3 regions of the Anoxynatronum sibiricum genome follow, and region 2 is predicted to be linked to each of the others. Evidence: riboswitches for the same ligand, from Rfam matches in the RefSeq annotation. Region 2 holds a riboswitch; each other region holds the start of a gene.

Region 1 (10,979 bases), on a different contig from region 2:
TTCCGCTGCGACAGGTGACCAACGGCAAAGAGATTGAGGCGCTGATCCAATGGCAATGGGAGGAAGGCAAAGCGCAGCCACAATGCCTGTTCAGTGGCAATGACAGAAACAAACGCGGCGAGTCGCTCATCAATGAGCAGCTCATTCCTTCGTACCTTGAAACATTTCTGGAACCGGTTTGCCAAAATCTGGGACACCTGTTGCTGGAAAGTCCCCAGGCAAATCTGGCAGAAATGAAAGAAGTTGTCATTGAAAGGCTCACATTGGAGGGGATTCTGTGAAAACGATCATGCTGTTACTTGACGGATTAGGTGACAGACCGCATCCTGCGTTAGATGGAAAAACCCCTTTGGAGGCAGCGCATACGCCCCATTTGGATGCTCTCTGCCAACTGGCTGAAACCGGCATGATGATTCCATGGCGCCAAGGGGTGCCTCTGGGAACTGAAGCAGCACATTTTGTGATGCTGGGCTACGATATGAAAGACTTTCCTGACAGAGGAGTGCTGCATGCCCTCACCATGGGAGATTCCCTTGAAGAGGATACCATATACCTGGTTACCACCTGGGCTTGGGTGGAAGCCAGAGAAGACTGCTATGAAATTCTGGAGAGAAATGTGGCAGCTTTGTCAGCGGAAGAGTCCGACATATTGGCTTCCAAACTGCCAGAAAAGGTGAATGGGTATACCTTTACCTGGCAGCGGGGACAGCTGCCTCATGGAGTCCTGAAAATCAAAAAAACGGGAATCAACGGCAATATTTCCGACAGCGATCCCTTTTATCCTCATCGGCCTGTGATGGCAGTGGTCCCCTTTGAAACCACTGACCCGGGTGCAGAAGCCACCTCGCAAGCACTGAATCAGTATCTGGCATTCATGTACCAAGCTTTAAATGAGCATCCGGTGAATCAGAAGCGACGCACCCATCATCAGCAGCCGGCCACCATGCTGTTAACCAAGTGGTGTGGCATGAAGCCCTCCATCCCATCTTTTGAAATTCAGAATGGCTTAAAGGGATTGATGCTGGCACAAAGCACCCTCATGGAAGGCATCGCAGCCTTGTTTAATATGCCCTGCGAATCATACCACTCCATGGGGGAAGCCATTGAAAGAGCCTTGTCAGCCTCGGCAGACTATGTGCATGTACACACCAAAAAACCAGATGAAGCAGCCCACACCAAAAATCCCCATGAAAAAGTGAGGGTATTGGAAGAAATTGATGTTCAGTTAGAGAACCTGGTCAAAGCAGCCCGGGAAAAACGGCACCTGCTCATCGTTACCGGGGATCATACAACACCAAGCTCAGGTGAAATGATTCATGCGGGTGATGCAGTTCCCATCATGTTCTGTGGTCCATCACTGCGTCCTGATCATGTGAATCTTTTTGGTGAGCGAAGCTGCGCCACCGGAAGCCTGAGATTGACGGGAAGTGATTTAATGCCCATGATCCTCAACTATACCGAGCGCGCTATCTTTTATAATTTCAGACCGGGCGGTATACGGCGACCCTATATTCAAACAAACATACCACTGCTGAAGCCATGAGCAGCATTCAACAGACAGCATCCTTCCGCAAAATGTGTTTTTCAAAGTTTCAGTCATTCGGTTTTCCCGCTACCAAACAAATGATTTCTTTAGCTAAATTAAAATGAAGACAGAAGGAGAAGATGAAATGAAAAAAGTAGAAGTTTATTGCTGGACATATTGTCCTTATTGCATTCGTGCCATGCAGTTGCTTGATCGAGAGGGAATTGCCTATGAGAAAATCGTTATTGATGGAGATGATGAAGCATTGCAGGAGTTGAAGAAAAAGACAGGAAGCGGCACAGTACCACAAATATTTGTTGATGGAAATTTCATTGGTGGATGCGATGATTTAATGGCAATCAAGCGTCAGGGGAAATGGGAGTCACTTTTTTCATAGAGTCCAAGGCAGAATCATTCCGCCTTGCTAAAAAATGCGATGTTCTTCTTGACATCGAAATAAATCTATGTTAGTATTGTTCCAATTTAATAAGTTAACTCTTATAAAGAGCAGGCGGAGGGACTGGCCCGATGAAGCCCGGCAACCGGCAGCAAAGCTGCACGGTGCTAATTCCTGTAGGTGTGAACCTAAGAGATGAGAGATGAGCAACCATCGAACCTCTTGATGCACCTTTCAAGAGGTTTTTTTATTGCCCTCTCAAGAACACAAAAGGAGAGATGAACATGACAACAGCCAACCTGAAGTTCGACACATTGCAAATCCACGCAGGACAAGAGCCTGACCCAGCTACTGGAAGCAGGGCAGTACCCATTTATCAAACCACCTCTTATGTTTTTCAGGATACTGATCATGCCGCCCGGTTATTTTCTCTGGAGGAAGCCGGCAATATCTATACACGCATCATGAACCCCACCTGCGACGTGCTTGAAAAACGAATTGCAGCCCTGGAAGGTGGAGTGGCGGCACTGGCTGTTGCTTCCGGCTCTGCAGCTGTGACTTATGCCATTCTGAACATTGCCGGCACGGGAGATGAAATTGTTGCATCCAATACCCTCTATGGGGGCACTTACACACTATTGGACGCCCAACTTCCTAAATACGGCATTACCACTACATTTGTTAACTCTGATGATCCGGAAAATTTTCGAAAGGCCATTAACAAGAAAACCAAGGCCGTTTTCATCGAAACCATTGGCAACCCCAATATCAATCTCATCGATGTGGAAGCGGTCGCTGCCATTGCCCACGAAAATGGCATTCCGGTGATCATCGACAATACCTTTGCCACCCCCTACCTCTACCAGCCCTTTAAGCACGGTGCTGATATTGTGGTGCATTCAGCCACCAAGTTTATAGGCGGCCATGGTACCAGCATAGGCGGACTCATTGTTGACGGTGGCACTTTTGACTGGGAAGCCAGCGGTAAGTTTCCAGGACTGACGCAACCAGATCCCACATATCATGGGATTCGTTATACAGAGACATTTGGTCCTGCGGCCTTCATCGTTAAAGTGCGGGTGCAGTTACTCAGAGACACTGGTGCAGCTCTCAGTCCTTTTAATGCATTTCTTTTTCTTCAGGGGATTGAAACTCTTTCGCTTCGCGTGGAACGTCATGTGAGCAATACACGAAGAATCATTGAATTTCTTGAAAATCATCCTCAGGTGAGTTGGGTAAACTATCCTGAACTGGCAGACAGTCCTTATCAAGTGCTGGCAAAAAGAGACTTTCCCAAAGGTGTAGGCTCCATTTTCACCTTTGGTATCAAAGGTGGTTTACAGGCGGGCAAAACCTTCATCGATTCTTTGAATATTTTCTCATTACTGGCAAATGTGGCCGATGCCAAGTCGCTGGTGATTCACCCAGCCAGTACCACCCATGCACAATTATCAGAACAACAGCAACTTGAAGCAGGGATTCGCCCTGACATGGTAAGGGTATCGGTGGGATTGGAAGATGCGGACGACCTGATTGCCGACTTGCAACAGGCGTTACAACAGGCAGGGAGGTAGTGAGTGATGCCGGTTAAAATTCCAGATACATTGCCTGCCGCAGAAATCTTGGCTGGAGAAAACATCTTTGTCATGAAGGAGAGCAGGGCATATCATCAAGATATTCGCCCGCTTAAAATAGCCATTCTCAACCTGATGCCCACTAAAACAGCCACCGAAACCCAGCTGCTTCGATTATTGGGAAACACAGCTCTTCAGGTAGATGTGGTATTGCTTCACCCGGCAACCCATGATTCTAAAAATACACCGCAGCATCATTTAACCACCTTTTATAAAACATTTGAGGAAGTGCGTCACGAGAAGTTTGACGGATTGATTATTACCGGAGCCCCCGTGGAACAGATACCCTTTGAACAAGTAAATTACTGGAAAGAACTTCAGCAGATTCTGGAGTGGAAAAAGACGCATGTCTTCTCCACCCTGTTTATTTGCTGGGCTGCACAGGCAGCGCTGTATCACTATTATGGAGTGCCCAAATATCCACTTTCAGCAAAACTGTTCGGGGTATTCAGTCATCAGGTACATCAACCCCACGTGAAATTGCTGAGAGGATTTGACGACTTGTTTCAGGCGCCACATTCCCGTCACACAGAAGTGCGGGCAGAAGATCTGGAAGCAGTGCCGGGGCTTGACATTCTGGCCACTTCACCTGAAGCAGGCGTGTATATGGCGGCAACGCGGGATGGGAAAAACATTTTTGTCACAGGTCATTCAGAGTATGATCCATTAACCTTGAAGGCGGAATATGATCGTGACATGAAAGCGGGTTTTTCCATTGACGTACCGGTGAATTATTTTCCGGAAGATGATCCTTTAAAAACACCGCTTGTCACCTGGCGTGGACATGCCAATCTTCTCTTTGCAAACTGGCTGAACTATTATGTTTATCAGGAGACGCCATTTGATTTAAATCAGATCGGATAAAACCGTCAATGTGGTGATGCTGTCATTAGATGCGATTACCTGACATCTCGCATCGTCTCATAAGATATTCTTTTGGTTCTTGTGATTCCTGTGCTATGCTATAGGATAGAGAAGTACCCGAAAGGTCCAGACAATACAATGGTATAGTCAAACTGTATAAAGGAGTCATAGGCGTGAAAAAAAAACCGCTCGATCAACAGCAGCGATTATGCATGGCCGCAACCCGGAACCGGCAACCGATAATCACGAAACGGTTTCAATTTGGAATCACATTATTGATGATTTTATTTATTGGTACTGGCTGTGTTTTTCTCTCAGGAGAAATCGAGAAGGTTGATGATCAGGCACTGGCCGGTATTCCTACGGCTTGGGACTGGTGGACGCAGCAAATGTCACCGGTACAGGCGCGATGGATGTCGTCATTTGGTTTTCAGGCAGAGGATTCACTGGAAAGAAAACTTGAGAAACAACGTCACCAACATTCAAACCTCTTTAACATGGGGTATGCTTGTATGAATACGAGAGAACCGGAAGCGTTTGATCGTGCCTGGTTCCAGTCGGATCAGACTTACTTTCAACAGTTACACAGCTTGCCAGATACCCAAGGGAGAAGAGTAAAGCTATATCTCGAAACCCACCAGTTGCAGCGGTATCAACAGAATGTGATCAATGAGATGCAAAAACGACATCCACATTACCGCCTTTATTCCCCAGAAGAGACTGATGCGATAAACAGTTTGTTCATTGCAACCAATGCCCGGCGTTGCTTATTAAAAGACAGCTTGTCAGGTGACTTAGAGTCAGGGTGGGAAAACTACTATCCACTCGAATACACTTATGCATTTTTTCAGTTGGAACACTTAAACCTTCAGGGCGGTATTGAAAAAGCAGCCGTGGAAATAATGGATCTTTTTACGGCTTATGATGAAGCCGTGATTCATGGTTTTCTTGATGGACTTCCTGCACCTGAGATGGTTTATGATGGAAAAGAAATCTTCTTCATTAATGGCGCCAATGATGAATATGGAGCAGTACACGCCAACGGACAGATTTTGGTATTTAATCTTTTTGAAGATGTATCAGACATTCTCAAATTGCTGGCCCACGAAGTGGGCCATGAAGTCGGGTATCTGATTTTTGGAAGAGATGGTTATGAGAACCAGAAGAACAGTATTAAAGAGACCTATGCCAATCTTTATGGATACCCGGTTCCAGTGGATGAACGGGTACCTTGGGGAGCACGGTTGAGCGAAAACTTTGCAGAGGACTTTGCATGGGTATATGGTGATTTTCCCAAATGGAGCTGGTGGGAGGGTGTTGAAAAACCACTGGTTCAGAACTTCATCGAAACGGAGCTGGGTCGGGCGGATTTAAATGATGCTGTATTGATCCGTGATAATATACACGTTTATGCCGATAATCATGTTTTCACACTTTTTAGTGGTTTCCATGAGGATCATGTGCAGATTATTGTTGATCCCCAAATTCAGCTTGTCATCGACGGATTTCAAAAAGGACCATACGATTTGTTTGTTCACGTGCGCAACAATGTGACGGGAAATCTTCCCCGTCAGCCTTTTTCCCATAATGGAGTTGCAACGCTAAGTCTTGGTCAGTTACCTGAAGAACAGCATCGACTTGAAACGGAGGGATATGTGGTCTATGAAGTTCAGATAAAGCTGTATCATTACACTTCCTTAAGAAAATATCACCAGCCAACCATTGCACGTTTTTGGGTCGTGCAGTGGGCTGGCTGGTGACAGGGAGAAGATACCGTCTTTTAAAAGAGATGTTCGAAGAAATCTGGCAGACTATTTTCTGGCAGATTGTTTCAGGGAGTGCACAAACAGGCCACTACGTAATTTGGGCTCAAACCAAGTTGATTTTGGGGGCATAATTTTCTGTTCATCAGCCACCTGAAGCAAATCCTCAATAGTGGTTGGGAAAAGGGAAAATGCCAATGACATATCTGTCTGAACCCGCTTTTCAAGCTCTCCGATTCCGCGAATGCCGCCGACAAAGTCAATGCGTTGGTCGGTGCGAGGGTCTGAGATGCCCAAAATAGGTTGTAAAAGCCAATTTTGAAGTATACTGACATCTAGTTGCGATATGACGTCTTCAGCATCATACGTATGGGGTTTAGCCTTCAATGCATACCACTGATTGTCAATGAGCATTCCAAAAGTGTGCTTTTCCTGAGGCTGATAAGCCTCATTTACCGGCTGACATTCAAAATGAGCTTCAAGTCGGATGATCAGTTCTTCCGGCGATAAAGCATTAAGATCCTTAACTACCCGATTATATTCCATAATCAGAAGATCTTCCTGAGGAAAACTGACAGCCATGAAAAATTGACTTGGATCATTGGCATCCAGGTCTTTTTGTTGCGCTCTGCGCTGCATGCCTATTTTGGCAGAAGAAGCACTGCGGTGGTGGCCATCAGCGATGTAGAGAGACGGAATTTCTTCGTTGAAAATTGTCTGAATTCGTTCTACATCTGAGGAATCATTAACAATCCACAAAGAATGACCGATGCCGTCTTCAGTTGTAAAATCGTATTCTGGCGGCTCTTTCATAGTGAGTTCTTGTAAAAAGCCGGTTAGAGAAGCATTACTACGATGTGTCAGAAATACTGGTTCTGTATGGGCATCACAAGCATCAAAATGACGGATGCGGTCATTTTCTTTTTCAGGCCGAGTGAGTTCGTGCTTCTTAATGCGGTCATTGACATAGTCATCAATGGAGAAGCAGGCTGCAATTCCCAATTGACTTCGGCCGGCCATGGTTTGCTGATAAAGGTAAAAGGCCGGCTGATCATCTTGAATTAATGTGCCCTTTTGGATCAAGTACTGTAAATTTTCAGCGGCTTTCTGGTAAACTGCCCTGTCATAAGCATCCACCATGGGGTCAAGATCGATTTCTGAACGAATAACATGAAGAAAAGAATGTGGATTGCCATCGGCCATTTTGAGAGCTTCGGCTCTATTCATGACATCATATGGCAAACAAGATGCTTCCCGGGCAATAGCAGCTGCCGGGCGAATTGCACGAAATGGCTGAATAAGCATAGATTTATCTCCCCTCGCAAAATTCGGTAAAAATGGATACCAGCTCGTCACCAATTCGTTCTTGGGCTTCTATGGTAGAAGCACCAATATGAGGAGAAAGAGAGACGTTTTCATGGGTTAAGAGTGCTTCATTTGTAGGGGGTTCCTTTTCAAAAACATCAAGACCGGCACCTGAAATCGTTCCACTGTTTAAGGCTTCCAGCAAAGCATTTTCATCAATCAGACCGCCCCTTGCGCAGTTAATGACATATGCCCCGCGTTTGATCTTATCAAAAGCAGGTTTTCCAAGAACTGGAGGTTCGCCAGGAATTTTGGGAACATGAAGGGTGATGAAGTCAGAGGTGGCCAGCAGCGTATCAAAATCAACAAAGATGAACTGAGTTACATCTTTTGCCTCTCCCATCACATCGTTGTATTGCACCTTCATGCCCAGCGCATGTGCTTTTCGAGCCAGATCACGACCAATGCGTCCAAATCCAATAATTCCCAAAGTGCTGCCAGAAAGCTCAACACCTTTGTATGTCTTTTTGTGCCACTCCCCCCGCCGCATGGTCACATTTGATTTCTGAAGATGGCGGGAAAGTGTGAGCATATGAGCCAGTGTTAGCTCTGCAACAGACTGAATACTGGAAAAAGGTGTATTTTTGACTGTGATGCCCATTTCACGGGCAGCTTCCAGATCAATGTTGTCTAAACCGACACCTGCGCGTACGATTAGCTGCAGCTTTCCGCCAGAACCCATTTTTTCCAGTACCTGCCGGGTGATTTTGGTGGCTGATCGAACAATGAGCCCATTGTATTCCCGCAGCTTCTCGGGCAACTCTTCCTGACTATAGGAAGCTTCTTCCACTGCGCAGCCCATGGCACGCACCTTTTCCAGTGCGCTCTTGACGATACCGTCAGAAGCAAGTATCTTAGTGCCTTTCATGTTATTCATCAAATCGCCTCCTGATTAGTTTGATAGGGATGTGACGAGAGCTGTTTGAAACACCTTATAAAACCTGAACAACTGGAAGTCTCTTTGTTTTCAAATCACTTCTAAGGCAATAAGCCTTCGATGACTTGTAGCAGTTCCTTCACTTCATCGACTGTTCTGTCAGCCATATGGGCGATGCGGAAGGTTTTTTCTTTCAAATTGCCATAACCGTTGGAAATGGCAAAGCCTTTTTCCCCCAGTTGTTTGTTCAGATCTCCAATGCTAATTTCACGGGTGTTGCGAATGGTAGTCAACGTGTGGGAAGCATATGGCTTTTGGGTGAAGAGTGCGAAGTTTTCTTCAGCCCACACTTGGACAATACCAGCCATTTCTTTATGTCTGGCAAAACGGTTTTCTGGTCCCTCTTCAAAAATGCGGTCAAGCTGATAATCAAGGGCATACATGTGGGATAGAGAAGGAGTTGATGGATATTGATGATCTTTCTTTTGAATATAATCATAAAGTGATAGGAGATCAAGATAATAGCCTCGATGCTTAACCTGACGGGCAGCCGCCACAGCTTTATCTGAGAAAGAACATATGGCCAGCCCTGGAGGAAGGCCCAGTGCTTTTTGAGTGGAGGTGATACAAATATCGACACCCAAGGCATCTACTTCAATCTTGGTGCCTCCCAGCGAACTGACGGTATCCATGGCGAAAACAACTTCAGGATAACGGCGAATTACCTCTGCCAGATCAACAGCAGCGTTCATGAGGCCTGTGGAAGTTTCGTTATGAGTAATCGTCACCAAGTCATACTTTCCTGTTGCAAGAGCTGCATCCACCATTTCAGGTGTTGTTGGATATCCTGGTTCTGATTCAAATAAATCAGCAGGCACTTGATTTCCCACAGCCAGTTCAAACCAGCGTTTTCCAAAAGCGCCAACAGAAAAAACTGCCGCCCGTTTACGGGTGCAGGATCGTATTGCCCCTTCCATCAAACCGGTGCCACTGGTGGTGGAGAGCATAATCTGATTTTTGGTATACATCAGCTTCATCATTTTTTCGGAAATGCTGCGTTGCAATGCACTGGCTTCTTTTGAACGGTGGCCGATCATGGGGGTGGCCATTTTTTCAAGCACCTCAGGAAGTACATCCACCGGTCCGGGAATGAAGAGTTTTTTGTGCATGAAAATCCTCCTTTGTCGTTGGTTGAAAATGGCGGTGCGAATCATTCAATGATGATTTCATACTCGATGAGGCCGGCTTTTTTCAACATGGCGCTGACACCACAGTACTTTTCTTCAGAAAGGTGTACAGCTTTTTCCAACTTGTCCATGGGAAGGTCGTTTCCCTTGAAATAATACTTCACTTTAATTTTATCATAAATCTTAGGGTGTTCTTCCGTCTGAGAACCCGAAACTGTGATGCGAAAGCCCTCCAACGGAACACGCATTTTATTCAAAATGGAAACCACATCAATGCCTGTGCAGCCTGCAAGACTTGCTAAAAGCAAAGGCTTAGGCCGGGGACCCCGGTTTTCACCGCCCAGTTCGGGGTTTGCATCAAGGGTCACGTGATGCCCGTCAATAGTGACATCAAAAGCCATGTTCTCCATCCACTGACAGTCAATTTGATGATTCATTATACGAACACTCCTTCTTGTTATATGGTGTCAAACGTCAGATACTTCCATCATTATATACCTCAAATGTACTGATTTGAAACAAGAAGAAACTATCTTACTATTTTGTTTATTTAAGCATAAAGCATTGACAACAGGAAAGCGGTTTCCTATAATAAGAATAGGAAACCGCTTTCCCAAATAACGACAAAGGGAATGGAGCCAATGAAAATAACCATTGATGAAGTAGCCAGACGTGCAGGTGTTTCGAAAGCAACTGTTTCAAGGGTAATGAATAACTCCAAACCAGTGAAACAGGAGAAGTACGATCGGGTGATGCAGGTTATTGAAGAACTGGGATTTATTCCCAATCCTGTTGCGAGAGGCTTGGCTCATCAGAAAACCGGCTTGGTAGGTGTCGTGATTCCTGACATTACCAATCCCTTCTTTGCAGAACTGGTTAAAGGGATTGAAGAAGTTGTGAGAGATAAGAATTATAATATGGTGCTTTGCAACACCTTTCATAATTTTGAAAAAGAGATGAGTTACTTAAAAATGCTTCGCGAAAAATATGTGGATGGTATTATTTTCATGACTGCGAAAGTAACTCATGAACATCGGGATTTTTTTAGGTCCAGTCAATTGCCAGTGACGTTTATAAACAGAAAATGTGAAGACTTGAATGTGTCAAGTATCGACATTGATAACTATCAGGCAGCTCATGACATAACTACCTTTTTCCTGAAACGAGGGCATCGTCGAGTTGCGATTATTCGAGCACCTTTAACAGACAAAACTTCTGGCTATGAGCGCTTTCACGGATACCGGGATGCCATGCAGGCTTACGGGATCGAGCTGAATGCAAGCCTGGTCATGCGTTCGAACTTTAAAATTGAAAACACTTACAAAACCGTCCGCCGGTTTTTAAGAGAAGAACCCGCGGTAACAGCG
Region 2 (10,979 bases):
GGCTGCAGGTGCTACGGTGACAGCAGGAACTGCAGCGTCGCCGCCGGGTTGGCTGCAGGCGGTCAGGACCAACACAAAAAGTAACAGTAGGGTCAATAAGAATGCTCTTCTTTGCATAAAAGGACCTCCATTTTCGGATTTTGCATCAAAACTGTTCGTTTTCCTCCTCGTTGGGTAGGATGAATAAGGAGTATTATAATCTAAATACCCCGCAAAGACAAATGAAAACAGGTATCAATGAACAGGCTGCTCATGGAAAGCAGCAATAATCAATTAACATGAGGAGTGATGAGATGCTGACATCCATCGAAACGAGAAGAAGCATTCGAAAGTACGAAGACCGTCCCGTGGAGGATGAAAAAACCACGGCTATTCTGGAGAGTGCCCGGTGGGCGCCTTCGGGAAACAATACCCAACCTTGGCATTTCATTGTAATCCAGTCTCAGGAAATGCGGGAAAAAGTGGCAGCTGTTTCACACCAACAGAAGTGGATGCTCACCGCCCCGGTACACATTGCCTGTGTGGCCGATCTTTCCAGCAGGATCACTGGCCACCCGGAGGTGGTGCTGACAGAGGTAAGCTCTCAGCATGAACTGAAGCAGGTGATCAGGGACACAGCGATTGCAGCGGAACATCTGGTGTTGGAAGCTGAAAACCAGGGTTTGGGAACCTGCTGGGTGGCCTGGTTTACTCAGGAAGAGATTCGACCAGTATTGGGGATTCCCGATGATAAATATGTGGTGGCGGTGATCACGGTAGGTTATCCGGCTCATGCGCCTGCCCCCACTCCCCGAAAAAAACTGTCTGATATTGTTCGATGGGAAACCTGGTAACAAAAGCCGGCTGATTTCAGCCGGCTCTCGTTTTGCGATGGATTACTCTTTTCGAAGGCGGGCGGCCAAGTGGTTTCCCAGCGACTGAAGACACTGTACCAGCACAATCAACAGAAGTACTGTGGTGTGCATCACCGACACTTCGTAACGCAGGTGACCATAGCTGTAGGCCAGGTTCCCCAGACCGCCGGCTCCCACCAAACCGGCCATGGCAGTGGCACCGATGAGGGCGATAATGGCCATGGTGAGTCCCAGTGCAATGGCGGGGCGGGCTTCCCGAATGATCACGTGCCAGATGATTTTGGGGGTGCTGATTCCCATGGCTTCATAGGCTTCTACCACGCCCCGGTCCACTTCCAGCAAGGCTGATTCCATCAGCCGGGCCACAAAAGGAGCGGTGTGGACGACCAGGGGCACAATAACCCCCTTCACGCCGATGGAGGTGCCCACCAGCAGTTTGGTAAAGGGCAAGATATAAAAGAGAAGAATGATGAAGGGGATGGAACGAATCAGGTTAATGAGAGTGTTCAGTCCCTGGTAGATCCAACGGTTTTCCAGGCTCCCGTTCTTTCGCGTCAGGGTGAGGATGACGCCCAGCGGCAGTCCGATGAGAACGGCAAAAAACATGGCGATGGTGACCATTTGAAAGGTTTCAACAGTTGCCTTGAAAATGACGCTTCCCCAACGGCTATAAAAGGCCTGCATGGGCTTCACCTCCCTTTAATTCTTCCACCTTCACGCCGGTGGAAATAATGTAGGCCACAGCCTGTGCTGTTTCTTCCCGATCTCCCAGCAGCTGCACAATGAGTTTGCCATAGTGGGCGTTTTTCAGGGGAACAATATTCCCAGACAAAATGTTGGGAGAAACCTGAAACCGTTTGGAGACTTCTGCCAGTACGGGCTGGTCGGTGACAGCGCCCACAAAGGACAGTTCCAGTACCGGCTGGCCATCCTGCTCATCAACAGGAAGCAGTGACAGGGCACTTTGGGGGAACTGGCTGTTGATGAATTTTTTCGTGGTGGGGTGTCTGGAATCAGAATAGACTTCCAGCAGGGTTCCCTCCTCCACAATACGCCCATCTTCCATCACAGCCACCCGGTCGCAGATCCGCTGAATCACGTTCATTTCGTGGGTGATCAGGAGAATGGTGATGCCAAACTCCCGGTTAATGCTCAGGAGTAAATCCAGAATCGACTCAGTGGTTTCTGGATCCAGGGCGCTGGTGGCTTCATCACTGAGCAATATTTTCGGCTCGTGGGACAAGGCCCGTGCAATGGCTACCCGCTGTTTCTGCCCGCCGGACAACTGGGAAGGATAAGCCTGCTTTTTATCTGTCAGTCCGACCACGGCCAGGTATTTTTCCACCCGTTGGCTGATTTCCTGGTGGGAGAGACCGGTGAGGCGGAGGGGCAGGGCAATGTTTTCTTCCACCGTGGCGGTTTTCAGCAGGTTAAAGCCTTGAAAGATCATGCCCACAGAACGCCGGATTTCCCGGAGTTTTTGTGGGGAAAGCTTGGTCAAATCAACACCGTTTATGTCAATGTGACCGGAAGTTGGCTTCTCCAGCAGGTTGACAATGCGAATCAGGGTGCTTTTTCCGGCACCACTGTGGCCGATAATGCCATAGATCTCGCCCGGGTTCACCTGAAGGGAGACTTCCCGAAGGGCTTCCACCTGCTGACTGCTCGATTGAAATGTTTTGGATACCTGATGCAGTTGAATCAACAAAACCAGCCCTTTCTCTTTGGGATTAAATCTTGCCGCTGCCCTTTACCAGGCAGCGACAATGGATCCTTGAAAGTGTTCGCCGATGAACTGGCGCACCTCATCCAGATGGTAGTACTCAATAAACCGTTTCACCGCTTCGTCATTTTCATGACCGGTTCTCACAGCGATGACATTCACCCATGGAGAATCACCGGGTTCGATGAAAATGGTATCTTCGGTGGGTACATAGCCGTGCTCGATGGCGAAATTGGCATTGATGGCTGCTGCAGCCAGTTCATCCAGTTGCCGGGGAATCTGAGAAGCTTCCAGTTCAATGAATCGGAGATCCAGGGGATTCGCTGCAATGTCATTGACGGTGGCAGCGACGCCAACGCCTTCTTTCAGGGTGATCAGACCGGCACTTTCGAAAAGAATCAGCGCCCGGGCACCATTGGTGGGGTCGTTGGGAAGCCCGATGAGGTCTCCCTGCTGAATGTGACTCACATCGCTGTATTCAGCGGCGTAAATCCCCATGGGAAAGATGACGGTGCTGGCAACATCAACTAATTCAAGGTTGCGTTCGCTTTTGAAATTGTCCAGATAAGGCTGATGCTGGAAACTGTTGATATCCAGTTCTCCCTCTGCCAGTGCAATATTGGGCATAACATATTCAGTGAACACCTGAATGTCGATTTCAACGCCGTCGCGGGCGGCAATTTCTTTCACTTTTTCAAGGATTTCTTCGTGGGGACCTGCAGTAACGCCAACGGTCAGATGCTGAGGGTCCAGCGGGGTAACAGCGGCATCGGTGTTGCCGCAGCCGGCCAGCAACAGTAACAGTGCAAGGGCAATGAGGGTTAATTGAATTTTTTTCATGGGTTATTCCTCCTGAGTTTAATTTTGAATGCACAACATCAATCAATTTGAATCTGTAAGTGCGACTCCCTCCTTTTGAACAATAAAAAACTCTCTGCCAAAGACAGAGAGCCAAACACACATAGGGGTTTTGTCTCTCTTATCTTCCGAAACAACGTTTCGCAGGAATTAGCACCTTTACCTGATCAATGATCAGATACGGTTGCCGGGTTTCATCGGGCCAGTCCCTCCACCACTCTGGATAAGAGTTTTACGATTCAGTTTTTAGATGTTGCAAGAAAAACTTATTTGCATTCTAATACGGATGAGAACACTTGTCAACATTTTTCTGGGAAAAATATCTTCTGAAACAGAGGAAGACGTTTCCAGCTTAACGTATTCGAGAAGGTTTTAGAACAGAAGATTTGGATAGGAACTAACTATAAGGCGGTATGGCCCGCGGGATGAACGCAAATAACGAAAGGAGCATAATAATGGGCAAAAAGGGAGAAAGTCGGACGTTAAACCAGGCATCAAAGACGAGAGGTGCATTTAAGCGCAAAATTGGCATCAAAACTAAATTTTTAACAGGGGTGATTCTGGCATTGCTCATCAGCCCCACCATAGCAGCCTTCATCAACCGGGTAGTTCAGCGAATGGATGATGTTGTGGGAGATCTGGTGACTGGTGAAATGTCGCTGGTGGTGGCGACGGTGATCAATTTGGTGGTGGTTTCGGGCTTGATTTTGATTTTGCTGCAAGTGATTGTGATCAGGCCGTTAAAAAATGCAGGAACGACACTGCGCATGATTTCGGAGCAGCTAAATCTGACAGAAAGAATCGATGTGAAAGCGCAGGATGAAATTGGTGAAATGATGCATGATCTGAATCGATTTCTTGAGACCATCACCGATTCGATGACAGAAATCCAAACAGCATCTGAAAGTGTTGCCACAGCGTCGGTTCATATTGGCGAGGCTGGTACTGAAACCTCTGTTGCAGCAGCCGAAGTGGCTAAAACCATTGAAGATATTGCCCGGGGAGCGGATGACCAGGCACAGGAAACGGAACGCAGTGTGACCAGTATCAATATACTGGGAGAGTGTATCGAAGAGAATCGTCAAATGATGGGCGTTATGAACAGAACCATCGGTGATGCGCTGGAAGTGCAGCAAAATGGACTGTTGCAGGTAGATCAGCTGGTTGAAAAGGCTCACCAAAGCGGTCAGGCGGGTGACGAAGCCAGGGAAATGATTCTCGAAACAAGTGCCAGTGTGGATAAAATTGGCCAGGCAAGCCAGATGATTCACAACATTGCCGAGCAAACCAATCTCCTTGCACTGAATGCAGCCATTGAAGCGGCCAGGGCGGGAGAAGCCGGCAGAGGATTTGCAGTGGTGGCAGAAGAGATCAGAAAACTGGCAGAACAGTCAAATCAGTTCACCGGTGAAATTGCAGCTGTCATTGACGAACTGACACAAAAAATGGAACAAACGGTGGGAACCATTCAAAGTGCCACTGAAAAGACTCGGGAACAAACAGCTTACGTGGACGAAGTGCGCAATGGTTTTCAGGGTATCTCAACCACACTGGCAGAAATGCAACGGGTGGTGGAAACCCTGAATGAATCCAGTCAAAAAATGGAGCAGCAGAAAGAATCTCTGGTTATGATCGCCGAGAATCTCTCGGCCATTTCACAGGAGAATGCAGCGGGAACAGAAGAAGCCTCTGCTTCGGTGGAAGAGCAGACGGCTGCCATGGGAGAAATTGCCGAAGCAGGTAACAACCTGGCAAAGCTGGCAGCGATGATGCAGTCATCTGTTGGACGATTTCAGCTTCGGTGAAAAATCGGGTATTGGAATTTCTTGGGATCGTATAAATGTCTATGGGAAGCTTCAGGCAAAATCCAAGATTGTCACTGCATTGACATAAGCCGCCACTGACAGGTATAGTGGAACAAAGCAATACAAATGGAGAACCGTCACTATACCGGAGGAATACCCATGGCTCAAGATAATCACCTGAAAGAAACAGCTGTTGCCTGGCAACAGTTTATTAGATCGGGGCATCTTCACCAGCCAAGTGTGCCACAGGCAGTCTTGACTTCTTGGAAAAACTGTCGGGACAGGGGTGTTGACCCCTGGGAAAATCGAAGGATCCAGGCTGGATTTGTTCCCGGGCAGGAAATCGCTGCCCTGCAGATGACCAAAAGCCGCCGCCGACCCGCTGAAACACTGGAGGCCATTGGCCGGTTTGCAGATGAGAACCATGTAGTGCTGTCCATCTATGATAATCAGGGAAACTTTATTGAAGCATTGAATCACCAATATCCAGAAGCCATGGCGAAAAAACTGAGTGTGCCATCCCTTTTTTTGGAACAGTTAAATGAAGATCTCAGCGGCACCAATGCGGTGACACTGGCCATGCGAGAGGCGGCCACCATCCGCCTTGCCGGGTGTGAGCACTACCATAGCTGGTTTCATGCCTTCAGTTGTTCTGCCGCGCCATTACGGGACGCCAGGGGAAACATTGCCGGTGCGGTGGGGGCCTCCAGCCTGGATATGCATCAGCCGATGATGGTACTGCCCTTTCTGCGGTGCGTGGCAGATCTATATCAGCATTGGCGCTGGCTGGAGTATGACCGGAATAAAAACCGCTACTGGCAGGGCATTGAGTTGATGAAACCCACTCCTGATACTCCGGCGAAACCCAACCCCCTGAATCAACTGGTGGGAATGAGCCATGAAATGAAGCTTGTCAGGGAAAGGGTGGCCGCTGTTGCCCAGGGAGAACTGCCGGTGATGCTCACCGGTGAAAGTGGTGTGGGAAAAGAAGTGGCAGCTCAGGTGATTCACCAGCTGTCAGCTCGCAGAAAAGGGCCGTTGATTGTGATTAACTGTGGGGCGCTTTCGGAAACACTGGCGGAAACCACTCTTTTCGGTTATGAGCGGGGTGCTTTTACCGGTGCCCGATCCGCTGGAAAAACGGGTCTCATCGAAGCCGCCCATGGCGGCACCCTGTTTCTGGATGAGGTGGAAAGTCTTTCAGCCGCTACTCAGGCCATGCTGCTTCGCTGCCTGGCGGAGAAAAAGATCATGCCCATGGGCGGCACGGAAGAAAGGTCAGTGAATTTCAGACTGATGACAGCCTCTAAAATACCGGGGGAACAGGCTGTGGCAGCAGGTGTTTTGCGGGCAGATTTTTACTACCGGATTAGCGGGTATGACATTTCAATACCACCACTCCGGCACCGGCGGGAAGATATTCCCCTGTTGATGGAAACATTGCTGAAAGGTCTGGCGGAGGCAATGGGCCGGGACATACCCCGATTGACAGAAGAAGCCATATCCTGCTTATGTCATTACCCGTGGCCGGGAAACGTGCGGCAGTTGAAAAATCTGATGGAACAACTACTGATCACCTGCCAGGCAGCTGAAATCAGGATGGCAGACTTGCCGGAGACCATTCGATATCATTCGGCTTGGCTCAACCGAGGGGCTGAAGCCAGCAGCGTGACACCAGCTGGGAATCATGGGTCCAGTCAATGGACATCTGCCAGCGACGGGAAAAAGCTGTTGACCCATCTTGAAAGACAGATGGCCCGGCAGGTTCTGAAGGAAAGTGATGGAAACATCAGTGAAGCCGCCCGACGCTTGGGAATCAGCAGACCCACCCTGTATCGGATAATAAAAGACACCAGGGAGGAAGTGTGAAGTGAGTGCGACCGCTGTAACCATTTTTGACACTGATCCCATTCGGAACACCGGCGAAAAAGGCTGAAAAGATGTGAGCAAGAACCATTAATCAAAATAGAACTGTTCCCATCTGGAACAATCAGAAAACAGGAAAATGAATCCGTGACCCGGGTTCTTTTTTTGCGGAAAAGATGAATGGGTGCCAAGGCTGATTGTGGCAGGAAAACCACCCTGTTTTTAGGCCGAATAAGAGATCGCTCCCAGACGCATGATGTTGGCATAGTTATTGCTGATATAAACAAAGGATTATAACGCCTTTATCAGTATGAGGGTGAAGATGTTCCTGCATTTTTCACGCTGACACAAGGTGAATGTTGACAGGAGAAGGAGGTGGAAATCATGCCCCTGATTCAGTTGAAGCTGGGACCGGAGAAGATGAAGCTGGGACGGGAGAAACACGTTCTGCGACAGGTGGCTCTTCAGGTGGCAGCTGCCATGGACTGGCCGGTGGAGAGACTGACGGTGACGGGTGAAGAAATCCCGGAGGAGGACTGGTTTCATGAAGGCGGCAGGCAGCCTCTGGCAATGGTTTATTGGCTGGAGGGCAAGTCGCTGGAAGAGCGTCAGAAAGTGATGCGATCTGTGGCAACCGCCATGGGGACGGTTCTGGATATCGATACACAGCAGGTGAATGTGATGGTGCTTGAACTGAAAAAGGGATCATTGATGACGGGCGGCAGGTTCTTGTAGGAACTGTCAAAACCGTCAAAAGGAATCAACAAAAAAGGAGGAAATAATCATGGAGAAAATCATTTTGGTTCATGGCGCATGGCACAATGCTTCTTGCTGGGAGGGTGTGATCAAAGCGCTGAAAGAGAAGGGGTATGAGGCAGAAGCGGTGACGCTGGCCGGCAATGGACCTGAAGACGATCGAAAAGGCATTACTTATGAACAGGCACTAAAACCTTTGGTGGAAAAACTGGAGGAACAGCCAGAGCCGGCGGTGTTGGTGGGACATTCCAGTGCCGGGCATGTGATTCAGATGACTGCACCGAAGGTGGCGGATAAAATCAGCAAAATTGTGTTTAACAATGCCTGGATTCTGCCTCAGGGAAAAAGTCAGTTCGACATGATCCCCGATCAGGAAATGGCCATGGGAATTAAGCAAATGGCATTGGCGACACCGGATCACAGCATTCCGTTAATGGAGGATTTCATTCGGGGAGCACTGGCCAGTGGTGTTTCAGAAGAAGAGCAGAATCGTTTAATCAGCCACCTGGTGCCCCAGCCGCTGGCACTCTTCGATACGCCCATTCAAGCGAATGCCTTTGCGCAACTGGAGACACCCCGGGTATTGCTATATTGCACTGAAGATCTGTCGCTGCCGCCGGGTGCCTTTGTGGGCATGTTCCAAAGCCTGGGAGAAGCACCGGTGGTCGAACTGCAGGGCAGCCACGAAGCCCTGTTCTTCCAGCCGGAGGCATATGCAGACGCATTGGTACAATGTATCAAAACAGTTTAACGGCATAAAGAAGCTTCCGGCCATGGCATGCTTCGACCGTTGTCAATATTAATACAAGCAAGAAGTCTGGCAAGGCATTACCTTGCCCAAAGCGCCTTGCTTGTCACATTGGGTGCCCTGTTAGGAGGGTACTCTCAGATGGCAGACAAAATTGGTTGCCTTCAACCTCTAAGTGCCCTGGTGGGGGCACTTTTTTTGTCGCGGAAATGAACACGCATGAAAAGACGCCTTGATGAAAAATGAGAATCAGGGGATAATGGAAGCAGGTAATCAGTAAGCACGCTGTGGTGTCGATCAATCATCAACAGAGAAAAGGAGGCGCATCATGAAACAAACATACGAATGGCTGGACGCCTACTGTCTGGGCCGGCCGGCTGCAGAAAAAGATTATAAGGAAGAATGGGGTGTTGACCGTTACCAGGTGGGTGGAAAAATGTTCGGCATGCTGGGACATGACAATGAAGGACGGCATATCCTCACGCTGAAATGTGAGCCGGCCTTTGGACAGCATCTGAGAGCCACTTATCCGGAAATTCGCCCGGGGTATTACATGAACAAGGAACATTGGAATTCAGTGGATCTGGACGGTCAGGTGCCAAGTGAAGTGCTGCGGCAAATGATTGACATGTCCCATGAGCTGATTGTCAGCTCCCTCAGCAAGAAAAAACAGCGGGAGCTGTTGGGAGAAGAAGTCACTTCGTAAGGTCTGCGTATGGGGGGAGATTGATCAGCAAGTTGTCAATTAACCGGGTATCACCAATGCGCACGGCCACAGCCAGCAGCATGGATGCCTGCTGTTGTTCAAGGGGTGTCAGCGTGACAGGATCTGCAACGGCGGCATATTCCACATGAACCAGTGGTTCGGAGACCAAATGCGACAGCAGCAGCTGTTGAAGGATCAGTGGCGATGTTTCACCAGCCTGTGCCGCCTGTTCAGTTGACAGCAATGCCTGGTAAATGATGCCGGCGGCCAGGCGTTCTGAAGGAGAAAGATAAGCGTTGCGGGAGCTCATGGCAAGACCGTCTGATTCTCTGAGAGTTGGCATGGGGACAATGCCAACGTTCATGTTCAGATCAGCGGTCATCTGCTGAATGACGCGCAGCTGTTGAACATCTTTTTGACCGAAATAAGCACGATGAGGTGCGACGATATTCAGCAGCTTGCAGACAACAGTGGCTACAGCATCAAAATGACCGGGGCGATGAGCGCCGCAGAGATGTTGGGTCAAAGAACTCAGATGCAGGGTGGTTTGATAGCCGGGGGGGTATATGTCTGACGCACTTGGCAAAAAGACAGCCGTGGCACCGGCGGCGGCCGCCAGAGAACAGTCCTGATTCCAATCACGGGGATAACGTTCGTAATCTTCGTTTTCGCCAAACTGGGTGGGATTCACAAAAATACTCACCACCACTTCATGACATTCCTGACGGGCTGCCTGGATTAAAGACAGATGGCCTTGGTGAAGAGCCCCCATGGTGGGCACCAGGCCAATGATGTGGCTTTTTTTTCGGGCCTGGCAGGAAAATTGCTGCATTTTTTCAATGTTCTCCATTTTTTTCATAACACATGCCTCCAACACAACGAGTATGGCTCCCGAAAGGATACCATCTGTATTGATTCTACCATGCAAGGTCAAATCTGGTGAAGGGACTTTCGTTGAAAGTCCTTCGCAGAAAGACAATCACAGGCCAAAGTGTCTGTATTATGGTATAATGGGGAAGGCGTTTTCATGTTATGATGATTATGGAAAGCAGGCGACTTCATGGAAATCAATGATAAAAGGGCCATGATATTATCCGGATCACTGCCAAAAATTCTCATTACCATGGCCCTCCCCCTCATGTTCAATAACTTTGTACAGATGCTGTACAGCCTGGCAGATACTTACTGGGTGGGAAACTATCTGGGAACTTCAGAATTGGCAGCTATTATTTTGGTTTTCCCTGTGCTCTATTTTACCCTTTCCCTGGGAATGGGTGTCAACATTGCCGGCACAGCGCTAATTTCAAGGTTCAGTGGCGCTGGCAGCCCTGCACAGGCAACGAAAGTGGCAGGGCAGCTGCTCACCTTTGCCCTGCTGATGGCAGTGGCAATCAGTCTCATGGGAACCCTGGCGGCTCCCTGGGTGCTCCGCATGATGGGTGCACAGGGAGCTGTGTATGTCTACGCTCTTCAGTATGTTCAAATCATGCTGTGGGAACTGCCTGCCCTCTTTGCTTTTTTTGTGTTCAATGCCATCCGCCAGGGACAGGGAGATACATATACCCCAATGGTACTGAATGTTTCCGGTGTGTTGCTGAACATTGTCCTGGATCCAATTGCCATCCTTTTTTTAGGGTGGGGCATTCGGGGGGTGGCAGCGGCC
Region 3 (10,979 bases), on a different contig from region 2:
AGACTGAGGCGCTGTTTTGCCGGGTTGCTGGTATTGGTGATGGTACTGTCTTCCCTGGTGACGGCAGCGGCATCTGATGTGACCATGACGCAGGATGACATTGAAACAGTGATTGAAGAAGTGGCCCGGCGCAAAAACATTCCGCCGGTAATCCTGAAGGCCATCGCCTGGAAAGAGAGCCGCAAAACCCAGTTTACAAGTGGGGGTGCCCCTTTTGTCTCCCGGGGAAACCGGGGAATCATGCAGATTAATCAAATTCATACAGGCTTTGATGCCGAACTGATTCTGTATGATGTGGAATACAACATCGAAGCAGGTGCAGACATTTTATTGTCAAAATGGCTGGATCCCCGAACACCGGTGGTGGGCAACCGGGACCCAAACGTGCTGGAGCACTGGTACTTTGCTCTCTGGGCTTACAACGGCTGGTTATCCCGCAACAATCCCAATCTTCATGGAGAGAAGACTTATCAGGACAGCCTCTATGATCTGATACGCACCCGTTACGGGCAGGAAGTTTCCACCGTGGATTGGAGTCATATTCCAGCCAGTGGATTACCCCCGGCAGACCTTCATTTGCCGGAACCGGCGGTTACCCATGAAGGCGGCATTCTGTTCTTTCAGCCCGAAGACCGGGCGCTGGCAGACGCTCGTCAGGAACTGTATGTGCTGGATGGACCCGGCGGCGATGTGCGGTTTACAGTTACCAGGGGTACAGAACTGGTGATTGCCGGTGAAGCACAACTGGCAGACGGGCTTTACTGGTATCGGGTGAATCATCCTGCATCCGGTCAAGTCGGCTGGGTGGCGGCCATTTACCTGAAACCGGCTTTTGTACATGAAGAGGCGACAGATGATGCTCTGTGGAGCCTGTTACTGGAGCCGGAAATGCCTGAACCGCTTCATGATGAAAGTGATCCATTTGGTGAAGCGGACACAGACCATACAGCTGGTGAAGCTGGTGAAGCTGTACTGGAAATTCAAGCCGTTGAAGCGGCGGATACTGTTCAAAGCACTGAAAATGGAGCCTCTGAAAATGGAACTTCTGAAGAACAGGATGACCCCGAGGTTGCAGAAGCGGCGTTGATGAGTTTGACGGAAACCGAGCAGGAAAAAGCGCCAGTGTCAGATAATGGGTTTCATTTTATCGACATGACAGACCACCCTGCCCGTGAAGCAGTGGAAACACTGGCTGCGCTTGGTGTGGTGAGCACCAGCAGTGCAGAATTCCGCCCACACCAGACCATCAGCCGCCAGGAAATCGCTCTGATGCTTCATCGATATTTCCGGCTGGGTGATGCCGGGTTAAACCAGGAGGCGCTGTATCAGCAGTTAGCGGCCTATGAAGACGGGACGGCTGTGGACGCCTGGGCTCAGGATGCCATGGCTCGGGCTGCGGCACTGCGTATCATCACCGGGTATCCCGACGGCACCATTCGTCCCCACGAAGCTGCTACCCGGGAACAGGGAGTGGTGATGGTGGTAAAGGCCATGGAAGATCAGGTGCTGTCGGATCAGCGTTGTGCCAGCGACTACTTTGAAGACGGCAACAGCATTCATGCCTGGGCATTGCCCTCTGTTAACACATTACTGAAAAGTGGTATTTTTGAAGGCTTGGATCACACCGCCTTTCATCCCCAGCAGGAAATGACCCGGGTGGAACTGGCAGTGGTGCTCTACCGCCTACATCAGGCAGCATTATGGGAATAACCGGAAAATAATCGTTGACAAAGCTGTGGGGCAATGCTATACTTTTTTCGTTCAACGACTTGGAAAAAGGGCCTATAGCCCATAACTGCATACCGAAAATCTTGATGTAGACCTTATCAAGAGCGACTGAGGGACAGGCCCGATGAAGTCCGGCAACCATAACCGCTGGTGTATGGTGCTAATTCCTGCAGAACGAAGGTTCTGGAAGATGAGGAGAACGGCGCAGGCCGGAGCGTGAAAGCCTCTTCTTTTTGAAGGGGCTTTTTGATTTATTGAGTTGTGGCAATGCCAGTACCAGCTGATCCATTGGCTGGAGTGACGCACTCGGAAGAAAGAAACGAAAAGAAGAAAACACGAGGAGGAACAATCATGAACAAGCGACTATTTACGTCGGAATCGGTTACAGAAGGACATCCTGATAAAATTTGCGATCAGATTTCCGATGCCATTCTGGACGCAATCCTTGAAAAAGACCCTGCCGGCCGAGTGGCCTGCGAAACCATGGTGACGACGGGAATGGTGATGGTGGCGGGAGAAATCACCACCAGCTGTTATGTGGATATTCCCAAAATTGCCCGGCAGACCATCCGGGAAATTGGCTACACCCGCGCCAAGTACGGTTTTGACTGCGACACCTGCGCTGTGTTGACAGCGATTGATGAACAGTCAGCCGATATTGCCATGGGGGTTGATGAAGCCCTTGAGCATAAATCAGGAGAAATGGAAGATACGCTGGAAGCCATCGGTGCCGGTGACCAGGGAATCATGTTTGGCTTTGCCTGCGACGAAACCCCTGAGTTGATGCCCCTGCCCATTTCACTGGCTCACCAGCTGTCTCGGCGCCTGTCAGAAGTGCGCAAAAACGGCATGCTTACCTATCTGCGGCCTGATGGCAAAACCCAGGTGACGGTGGCCTATGAGGACGACAAACCGGTACGGGTGGACACCATTGTCATTTCCACCCAGCACAGCCCCAACGTAAAGCGGGAAACCATTGAAAAAGACTTGATTGAACATGTGATCAAACCCATCGTTCCCGGCGGTTTCATCGATGAGAACACCCGGTATCTGGTGAATCCCACCGGTCGTTTCGTAGTGGGTGGTCCTCAGGGTGATGCAGGTGTCACCGGTCGCAAAATCATTGTGGACACCTATGGCGGCTACTCCCGCCATGGTGGTGGAGCCTTCTCCGGTAAAGATCCAACAAAGGTAGATCGATCTGCCGCTTATGCTGCCCGCTATGTGGCCAAAAACATTGTGGCTGCAGGTCTGGCAAAGCGGTGCGAAGTGGGCCTGGCCTACGCCATTGGTGTGGCCCGTCCAGTATCCATTCTGGTGGACACCTTCGGTACCGGCACTGTGGGTGACGATGTGCTGGTGAATCTCATCAACAAGCACTTTGATCTGCGCCCTGCGGCCATTATCCGCGATCTCGACCTGCGCAAGCCCATTTACCGGCAAATTGCTGCCTATGGGCACTTTGGCCGAACAGATGTGGCGCTTTCCTGGGAAAAAACAGACAAAGTGGCAGCACTTAAAAAAGATGCTGCTGCTGAGTAACACACCAGCTCCATCAACGTCAGTTTTGATCATCACAAGAGTTGGGCGTTTCGCTATATTTTTATGCGTCAACCTGAATCACAGTTTGCCTGACGACAGACTGTGATTCTTTTTTGTCGAATAAGGCTGGTTTAAGTCTCTGGTCCCGGGGGTATGATTCCATCGATATCATTCGAACATTCACAAGGAGGCATTTCAATGCTGAACAACTTTAACATGCGCTCAAAAATGCTGATTATTTTTGTCGTCACCGGGCTGATTCCCATGCTCATCATTGCCGCGGTGGCCTATCAGCAATCCAGCAGTACCCTTCAGAAAGAAATCTATCTTCAAATGGAACAGTTTGGAGAACTAACCGAGCTCCAGTTTGAAGATTATTTCAGAGAAAAGGAAGTTTACGGAGACGTGCTGGCGAACCTGCCACTGGTGATCAATGCCCTGCAGGTCCATCAATCCACCGATCTGGAGCCTGAGGAGCAGGCAGCAGCCTGGCAGGAAGCCTTTATTGGTTTGGACGGTCTGATGACCGATAATCTACAGCGGTTTCGCCTGGGAGGCTTGTTTGTCACCGATGCCCAGGGCAATTCCTTTTATGCCACTGAACCTTTCAGAGCATCCCTTGAAGGGGTTGATCTCAGCAGCCGGGATTACATACAGGCCTCCATGGGGGGGCGGCAGAACTGGTCGCAGCTGTTTTACTCCGATGTGATTGATGACTACACCATTGTGTTGTCGACGCCCCTGCAGGACCCCCAAACCAACAGGATCATTGGCGCTGTGAACGCACTGATCCCCCTGCCGGCCATCGAAGACATCCTTCACAGCAACATTCATTTGATCGGTGAAACGGGAGATTCCTATCTGGTTGACGCTTCGGGAATGCTGGTTACCAACACCATGCGGGGAGAGTTTGCCCAGAATGCCGCTTTTGTGCGGACGATTCAAACAGACGCCACCAGGCGGCTGGGGGAGGCGCTGGCCGGTGGCGACACTGGTTACAGCGGAGTGGGCAGGTACAATGACTACCTGGGTCAGGGCGTGCTGGGCAGCTACAAGGTGGCTGTGCTTGGTTCCACAGAGGTGGGGATGATCATTGAACTCGATCAGGCGGAAGCAATGGCACCTCTGCAGCGCCTGGTAACCCTGCTGGGTATTCTGGCGGCGGTGGTGGCTGCCATCAGTGTGTTGCTGGCCCTTTACGCCGCCAAAATCATGGCAGACCCCATGAGGGAAATTTCCCAGGCGATTCAACGGGTGGCCAGTTACGATTTCACCATTGCCGAAGATGACCCCCTCCATTTATATGAAAAGCGCAAAGATGAAGTTGGACAAATGGCAACCGGACTAAAAAGCACCCTGGCGACCCTGCGCACCATCATGGGAAAAATCACCGGACAGGCCACGACCATCGGCCAGTCAGCCAGCCAGCTGCTTGATATCGCCAACGACATGGCTGCCGGCAGCGAAGAAATGAGTGCTAAAACCGGCGTGGTGAGTGCCGCCACCGAACAGATCAATGCCAGCATCGGGAGCACCACTGAAGCCACGATGGAAACCAGCCAGAGCATTCAAACCATTGCCTCGGCTGTTGAAGAGATGTCGGCAAACATTCGCAATCTGGCATCGGCTTCTGAAGAAACTTCTGCAGAAGTGAATAATGTGACACAGCTTATCGAAGGCGTCACCGTCGAGATTGATGAAGTCAGCAGTTCAGCCCAGGATGTAAACGAGTCTGTCAACAGTGTGGCCATTGCTGTCAAGGAGATCAATCAGTCATTATCTGAAGTGAGTCATAACTGCGAAAAATCCATGCATATCAGCGACGATGCCGGACGTAAGGCTGCCGACACCAGCAAAGTCATCGAAAAATTAAACCAGTCATCCAAGGCCATTAATAAAATAGTAGGAGTCATCAACGATATCGCAGATCAAACCAACATGCTGGCCCTCAACGCTGCCATTGAAGCGGCAGGAGCAGGTGAAGCCGGCAAGGGATTTGCTGTGGTGGCCAACGAAGTGAAAGAATTGGCTAAACAAACGGCAGAAGCCACCGACGAAATAGGACAGCAGATCGCCTCCATGCAGCAGGATATGGGCAATGCCGTCAGCTCGGTGAAGCTGATCACCGATGTCATCACCCAGGTGCAGGAAATTACCAATGCCATTGCAGCGGCGGTGACCCAGCAAAGTGCCACCACCGGCGAGATTTCCGACACCATTGTGGTGGCAGCGGAAAGGGTGAGTCAGATCACTTCCCGCATCGAAAATATCAGCAGTAATGCTGCTCAGGTGCTCCGCAGCTCCACAGAGGCATCCAAGGGTGTCAACGAAATTGCCCGCTCTTCCTCAGAGCTTTCAGAAGCCTCTGATGAAGTGGCCAGAAGCAGTGAAGCCGCCTCTGAACAGATGACAGATCTGGGACGCTCCACCAGCGAAATTGCCCAGGGAGCACAGGAAATCGGCAATAACATCTTTGAAATTGACGGCGCTGCCGCCGATACCGCCAAGGGTGCCACCGAAACCAGTCAGTCAGCCCAAGACCTGGCAGGCATTGCCCAGGAACTGAATGACATTATGAGTCAGTTTAAAATATAAAGAAGGGTTCATTCCCTGATTTCATCACTTTGCCAAAACCTTCGGGCAGCGCCATCATCGGCGCTGCCCGTTTTTTCCCTATCACTTATTCCCTGCCCTTCCCCTATTCACTCTTCCTGATCACTTATTCCCTGCCCTCCTGTGCTATAATGATAGCAGTAATCACTCGGGGGGCATACCATGATTCAGCGGGAAGGAAAACTAGTGGAAACCATCTTTCATAACGAAGCCAATGGCTACCGGGTATGCCTGCTGGAATGCGACGAAGAAATGCTGACAGTGGTGGGGGTGCTGCCGGGGATCAATGACGGTGACCGCCTGCGCATCACCGGAAAAATGACAGTGCACCCCCGATATGGGGAACAGCTTCAGGCAGACACTTGGGAACCCCTGATGCCCCAAACCCTGGAAGGAATCATGGAATACCTGGCCTCTGGCTTGTTGCCGGGAATCGGAGAAAAAATGGCCCGTCGTTTGGCAGAAGCCTTTGGAATGGAAGTTTTTGAGGTGATGGAGCACCATCCCCAGCGGCTTCAGGAAGTCAAGGGCATTGGTGCCCGACGGTGGCCGGAGATTGCTGCCGCCTTTAAAGAGCATAATGCACTGCGAAGCTTTTTGGTCTGGATGGGGCAAAGGGGCATCGACGCCCGCTTGTCCATGAAGATATACCAAGCTTTTGGAGAACCGGCCAGAGACATGCTGCAGGAAAATCCCTATCAGTTGCTGGAAGTCCTGCCAGAAATAGGATTTGTGAAAATGGATGCAGTGGCTCGCACCCTGGGAATTGATACAGAAGATCCCCGTCGGGTGGAAAGTGGTCTGCTGGCAGTGCTTCAGGCATCTCAGGGCGAAGGCCACACCTGCCTGCCCCGTGAACTGCTGGTGGAACAAAGCCGGGAGTTCCTGCAGACGGGGGAACGCGTGGTGCTGGAGGCCATTCAGTCCCTGGCGTTGGACCAGGTACTTCAGGTGACCCGGCTGGAGGACGGCGCCGAGAGGATCTACCTGATGAACGCTTATACGGCAGAAACAGAAGTGGCCAAAAGACTGGCAACCCTGGCAGTTTCTGCACCACCCCCGGCACCCCGGGGGCTGACAGACAGACTGGAGCGATTGCAGCAGACCCAGGGTATCAGGCTGGCTGCCGCTCAACTGGCTGGTATTGAAAAAGTGTTTTCCCACCGGGTGCTGGTGATCACCGGTGGGCCGGGAACGGGGAAAACAACCCTTATCAACACCCTGATCCAGTTGCTGGAAGAGGAAGAACTGGGCTACTTGCTGGCTGCCCCCACGGGCCGGGCGGCGAAACGCATGACAGATACCTCCCGCCGGGAAGCCAAAACCCTGCACCGCCTCCTGGAAGTCTCTTATTCAGAGGAAACCCAGGAGCATTTCTTCAACCGGGATGAAGACAATCCACTGGAGACAGATGTGGTCATCGTCGATGAAGTTTCCATGGTGGATATTTACATGATGCAGCACCTGTTGAAAGCCATCGGACCCGCCACCACCCTGGTGATGACCGGCGATGCAGACCAGCTCCCCTCAGTGGGGCCTGGGTCGGTACTGAAAGACATGGCTGCCAGCGGACTGCTTCCCCGCATCCACTTAACTGAAATCTTCCGGCAGGCGCAGGAAAGCCACATTGTGGTCAATGCCCACCGCATCAACCAGGGAGAAATGCCCCTGCTCAACACCCGGGAAAAGGACTTTTTCTTCATGGCCTCCCACAGCCCACGGGAAGCGCTGGCCACCATCAGTGAGCTGCTGATGGAGCGTCTCCCCAATTACCGGGGCTTTGATCCCCAGCGGGACATACAGGTGCTCACACCCACCAAGAAAGGGTATACAGGCACCCGGCAACTAAATGAGCATCTGCAGCAGGTGATGAATCCCCCGGCACCCCACCGAAAAGAGAAAAATCATGGAGACAAGGTCTTTCGTGAAGGCGACCGGGTGATGCAAATTCGCAACAACTACAGCCTGGAATGGCGGCGGGTGGTGGAAGACACTGCCACAGGCCGTATCAAAACCATGGGTCAGGAAGAAGGAAACCGGGGCGTCTTCAACGGCGATCTGGGAAGAATCCATCAGATTGATTCTCAAAGAGAGTTGTTCACCATTCTCTTTGATGACCAGCGGCTGGCAGAATATCCTTTCGCCCTGCTGGATGAACTGGAACCCGCCTGGGCCATCACAGTGCACAAAAGCCAGGGATCGGAGTTTCCTGTGGTGATTTTGCCGCTGTTTCCTGCCCCCTGGGTGTTGATGACCCGTAACCTGCTGTATACCGCCATCACCAGAGCCCGTGTGTTGGTGGTGCTCATTGGCAGTCGGGCGGTACTCCACCGCATGGTGGAAAACAACCGGATTCAATACCGCCATAGTTGTCTGGGCAGTCGGCTGGCCCAAGTGGCCCTGTTCCATGAAACTCCTGATTAAGCAACAAAGGTGTGAAGGAGGTGTCTGTAGTGGTCCCATTGCCTGAACCGTCTGGTGCCCTGCAAAAGCCCCGCTGGTTTTCCAGAGCCGGGCAAATGATGTCAACAGTACTGGACTTTATCTATCCGCCCCTGCATCCCTGCCCGGGATGCGGCTTGCCCGACGTTTATCAGAAACCGGAAACCATCGGCTTGTGCGATGCCTGTTATGCTGCTTTTCCCTGGACAGAACCCCATCAGCTTCCGCCAAAGGTGTGGATTCCTGCCCATTATGAAACCAGTGCCCGCAAACTGGTCACCTGCCTGAAATATCATGATGCGCAGTATCTGGTGCCCCTCATGGCAGCAGCCATGGCGGCACAGATCCGGGAAAGGCTGAAAGAAGCTGATGCAACGGAAGGTGTTTCGGGAGAAGACTGGGTCATTCTTCCGGTGCCCCTTCATCGACAGCGTCAGCGCAAACGTGGATATAACCAGTCAGACCTACTTGCCAGACACTTGGCATTCGTGTTAGAATTTTCATATGAATCAGCGGGACTGAAGCGATGCCGCCCCACAGCACCCCTATACCGTCTGAGCCGGGCTGAACGACAGCAGGCGTTGGCGGGAAGCATGGTCCTGAACCCTGAAGCCGTTCCAAAGCTGAGAGGAAAACAGCTGCTGCTGGTGGATGACATCTATACCACCGGGGCCACCATTAACGCCTGTGAACAGGCACTCCAGGCAGCGAATCCGGCAATGGTGACAGTGGCAGCCTTTGCCCTGGCTGATCTGGACAGCCACCGGGTATAGCTGTGGGAGTGTGGGAACAAGGACTGATTTCGAAGAGGAAAGGGGCCAATTGCCATGAGTAATAGCTTGATCAATTGTACCAAGTGCGGCCGTGCATTTATGGAAGACGGGAATCCATTGTGCAGACGTTGCCGTACCGATGCCGATGACGATTACAAAGTTGTGAAGGAATATGTGTATGACAACCCGGGAGCAACCATTTTGGAAGTGCATGAGGCCACGGGAGTCAATGAAAAACAAATTTTGATTTATCTTCGGGAAGGCCGGTTGGAAATTGTGGACGAAAACAATTTTGTACTGGACTGCCAGCGCTGCAGTGTGCCCATTCGGTCGGGCAAGTATTGTGAGCAGTGTGCCCACGAAATGGCCACAGAACTCCGTTCGGCCATCACACCCAAAAAGAAGGAACCTGAGGCAGCAAAGAAGACAGAAAAGAGCCAACGCATGTATGTGGATGTGAGCCGCCGCAGAAGATAATGGGCAGTTGCGGCAAGTGGCCAGGAAATCTTACGGCAAAACCTCATAAAGATGCTAAAGTCACACCTCTTTTTTCCGATAGTCTTTATAGAGATGAAACGGAAAGGAGAGGTGTTCTTTATGAAGATTCAGCATCACCCACACATTATCCAGGCCATGCAGGTCTATCAGAAAAACCGGCCCGGTGCTGTCCGCCAGACTGGCGAAGCTTCTTCCGTTCAGGATAAAATCGAGCTTTCTGAAAAAGCGAAGGAATTTCAGACAGCCATGAAGGCGTATCAGAAGCTTCCGGAGGTGCGGGAAGACCGCATTGCTGAAGTGAAGACAAAAATGGCCCAGGGCCAAATGGCGACCCCGGAAGAAGTGGCCGCCAAAATGATTCAGGATTCCAACCGAAGCAGCCTGTTCTAAAGACGGTTGACTGGTGACCAGAGGTGATGGAATGAACCGATCCATTGAACAGCTGAAAGTGGCTCTCAGACAGGAACAAAAACTGTATGAGGCACTCCTTCACCTGGCTGAGGCAAAATCCCGCCTGGTGATTCAGAATAACGTGCAGGAACTGGAAAAACTAACGGAACAGGAACGGCAGTTCATCCGCGAAATGAGTCGCTTTGAACAGATCCGTCAGTCTTTGCTGGCCCATTTTGCCCAAGAGAAGGAGCTCGAAGAGGCACCCCAAAACCTTTCCGGCCTTCTTCTTTTTTTGGAAGAAAACGACCGCCGCGAGCTGCAAGACCTTCAGGAGCAACTGGGGCTGCTCATCACCCAGGTGGGGGAGAAAAACCAGCTGAATCAAACACTGATTCAGCAAGGGCTGGATTTTATCCAGTTGAATATGGAACTCTTTACCCGCTCCGAAAGCACCACATCACCCTACGACCGAAAAGCAGATGAAGAGAAGAAGCAAAAGAAACAGCTTTTTGATGCCAAGTTTTAACGGTATCTGACGAGTGAAGGAGTGACAACCATGCGATCAACCTTTCTGGGATTCAACACAGCCCGTTCAGGCCTTTTTGCTGCTCAGCGGGCACTGGACATCACCGGGCATAATATTTCCAATGTGAATACCCCGGGCTATACCCGGCAGCGGCTGGAGCAGACCCAGTCCAACCCGTTGTCCATCATGGGCGGCAGAGGCATGCTGGGAACCGGTGTTGATATGGTGGCAGTGAAACAGCTGCGCAATGAGTTTCTTGATTTTCGATACCGGGATGAAGCCAACAGCCTGGCTTTTTGGCAAACCCGTCAAAACGGGCTGGCCTTTGTGGAAGCCATGTTCAACGAACCCTCCAAAACAGGCATCAACACCGTGGTCGATCAGTTCTTTTCAGCCCTTCAAGAGTTGAGCAAAGAACAAAATGCTGACGAACTCACCCACCGGGCCCTGGTGTTGGATCGGGC

The links. A riboswitch is a leader RNA that binds a small molecule or an ion and turns the genes downstream of it on or off. The one in region 2 is predicted to bind S-adenosylmethionine.
Region 1: another riboswitch for S-adenosylmethionine. It lies ahead of AAIG11_RS11485 (O-acetylhomoserine aminocarboxypropyltransferase/cysteine synthase family protein); the one in region 2 lies ahead of AAIG11_RS08455 (MetQ/NlpA family ABC transporter substrate-binding protein).
Region 3: another riboswitch for S-adenosylmethionine. It lies ahead of metK (methionine adenosyltransferase); the one in region 2 lies ahead of AAIG11_RS08455 (MetQ/NlpA family ABC transporter substrate-binding protein).

What each region holds. Positions count from the first base shown of each region.
Region 1 is NZ_JBCITM010000011.1:86,508-97,486, reverse strand. Features, by position in the region: gene AAIG11_RS11500 (hypothetical protein) at 1-281, shown strand, start outside; gene AAIG11_RS11495 (BPG-independent phosphoglycerate mutase family protein) at 278-1,543, shown strand; gene grxC (glutaredoxin 3) at 1,671-1,922, shown strand; SAM riboswitch class I at 2,021-2,124, shown strand; gene AAIG11_RS11485 (O-acetylhomoserine aminocarboxypropyltransferase/cysteine synthase family protein) at 2,207-3,496, shown strand; gene metA (homoserine O-acetyltransferase MetA) at 3,503-4,420, shown strand; gene AAIG11_RS11475 (hypothetical protein) at 4,594-6,180, shown strand; gene AAIG11_RS11470 (DUF1015 domain-containing protein) at 6,232-7,488, opposite strand; gene AAIG11_RS11465 (D-2-hydroxyacid dehydrogenase) at 7,493-8,425, opposite strand; gene AAIG11_RS11460 (pyridoxal-phosphate-dependent aminotransferase family protein) at 8,527-9,594, opposite strand; gene AAIG11_RS11455 (OsmC family protein) at 9,636-10,049, opposite strand; gene AAIG11_RS11450 (LacI family DNA-binding transcriptional regulator) at 10,254-10,979, shown strand, end outside.
Region 2 is NZ_JBCITM010000007.1:49,840-60,818, reverse strand. Features, by position in the region: gene AAIG11_RS08475 (TIGR03943 family putative permease subunit) at 1-117, opposite strand, end outside; gene AAIG11_RS08470 (nitroreductase family protein) at 294-833, shown strand; gene AAIG11_RS08465 (methionine ABC transporter permease) at 876-1,538, opposite strand; gene AAIG11_RS08460 (methionine ABC transporter ATP-binding protein) at 1,522-2,562, opposite strand; gene AAIG11_RS08455 (MetQ/NlpA family ABC transporter substrate-binding protein) at 2,605-3,417, opposite strand; SAM riboswitch class I at 3,554-3,665, opposite strand; gene AAIG11_RS08450 (methyl-accepting chemotaxis protein) at 3,891-5,240, shown strand; gene AAIG11_RS08445 (sigma-54 interaction domain-containing protein) at 5,400-7,109, shown strand; gene AAIG11_RS08440 (tautomerase family protein) at 7,491-7,841, shown strand; gene AAIG11_RS08435 (alpha/beta fold hydrolase) at 7,891-8,613, shown strand; gene AAIG11_RS08430 (MmcQ/YjbR family DNA-binding protein) at 8,939-9,316, shown strand; gene panC (pantoate--beta-alanine ligase) at 9,306-10,175, opposite strand; gene AAIG11_RS08420 (MATE family efflux transporter) at 10,377-10,979, shown strand, end outside.
Region 3 is NZ_JBCITM010000009.1:66,516-77,494, reverse strand. Features, by position in the region: gene AAIG11_RS10155 (S-layer homology domain-containing protein) at 1-1,710, shown strand, start outside; SAM riboswitch class I at 1,821-1,925, shown strand; gene metK (methionine adenosyltransferase) at 2,080-3,270, shown strand; gene AAIG11_RS10145 (methyl-accepting chemotaxis protein) at 3,469-5,865, shown strand; gene recD2 (SF1B family DNA helicase RecD2) at 6,046-8,307, shown strand; gene AAIG11_RS10135 (ComF family protein) at 8,337-9,098, shown strand; gene AAIG11_RS10130 (TIGR03826 family flagellar region protein) at 9,153-9,575, shown strand; gene AAIG11_RS10125 (flagellar biosynthesis anti-sigma factor FlgM) at 9,696-9,986, shown strand; gene AAIG11_RS10120 (flagellar protein FlgN) at 10,018-10,515, shown strand; gene flgK (flagellar hook-associated protein FlgK) at 10,546-10,979, shown strand, end outside.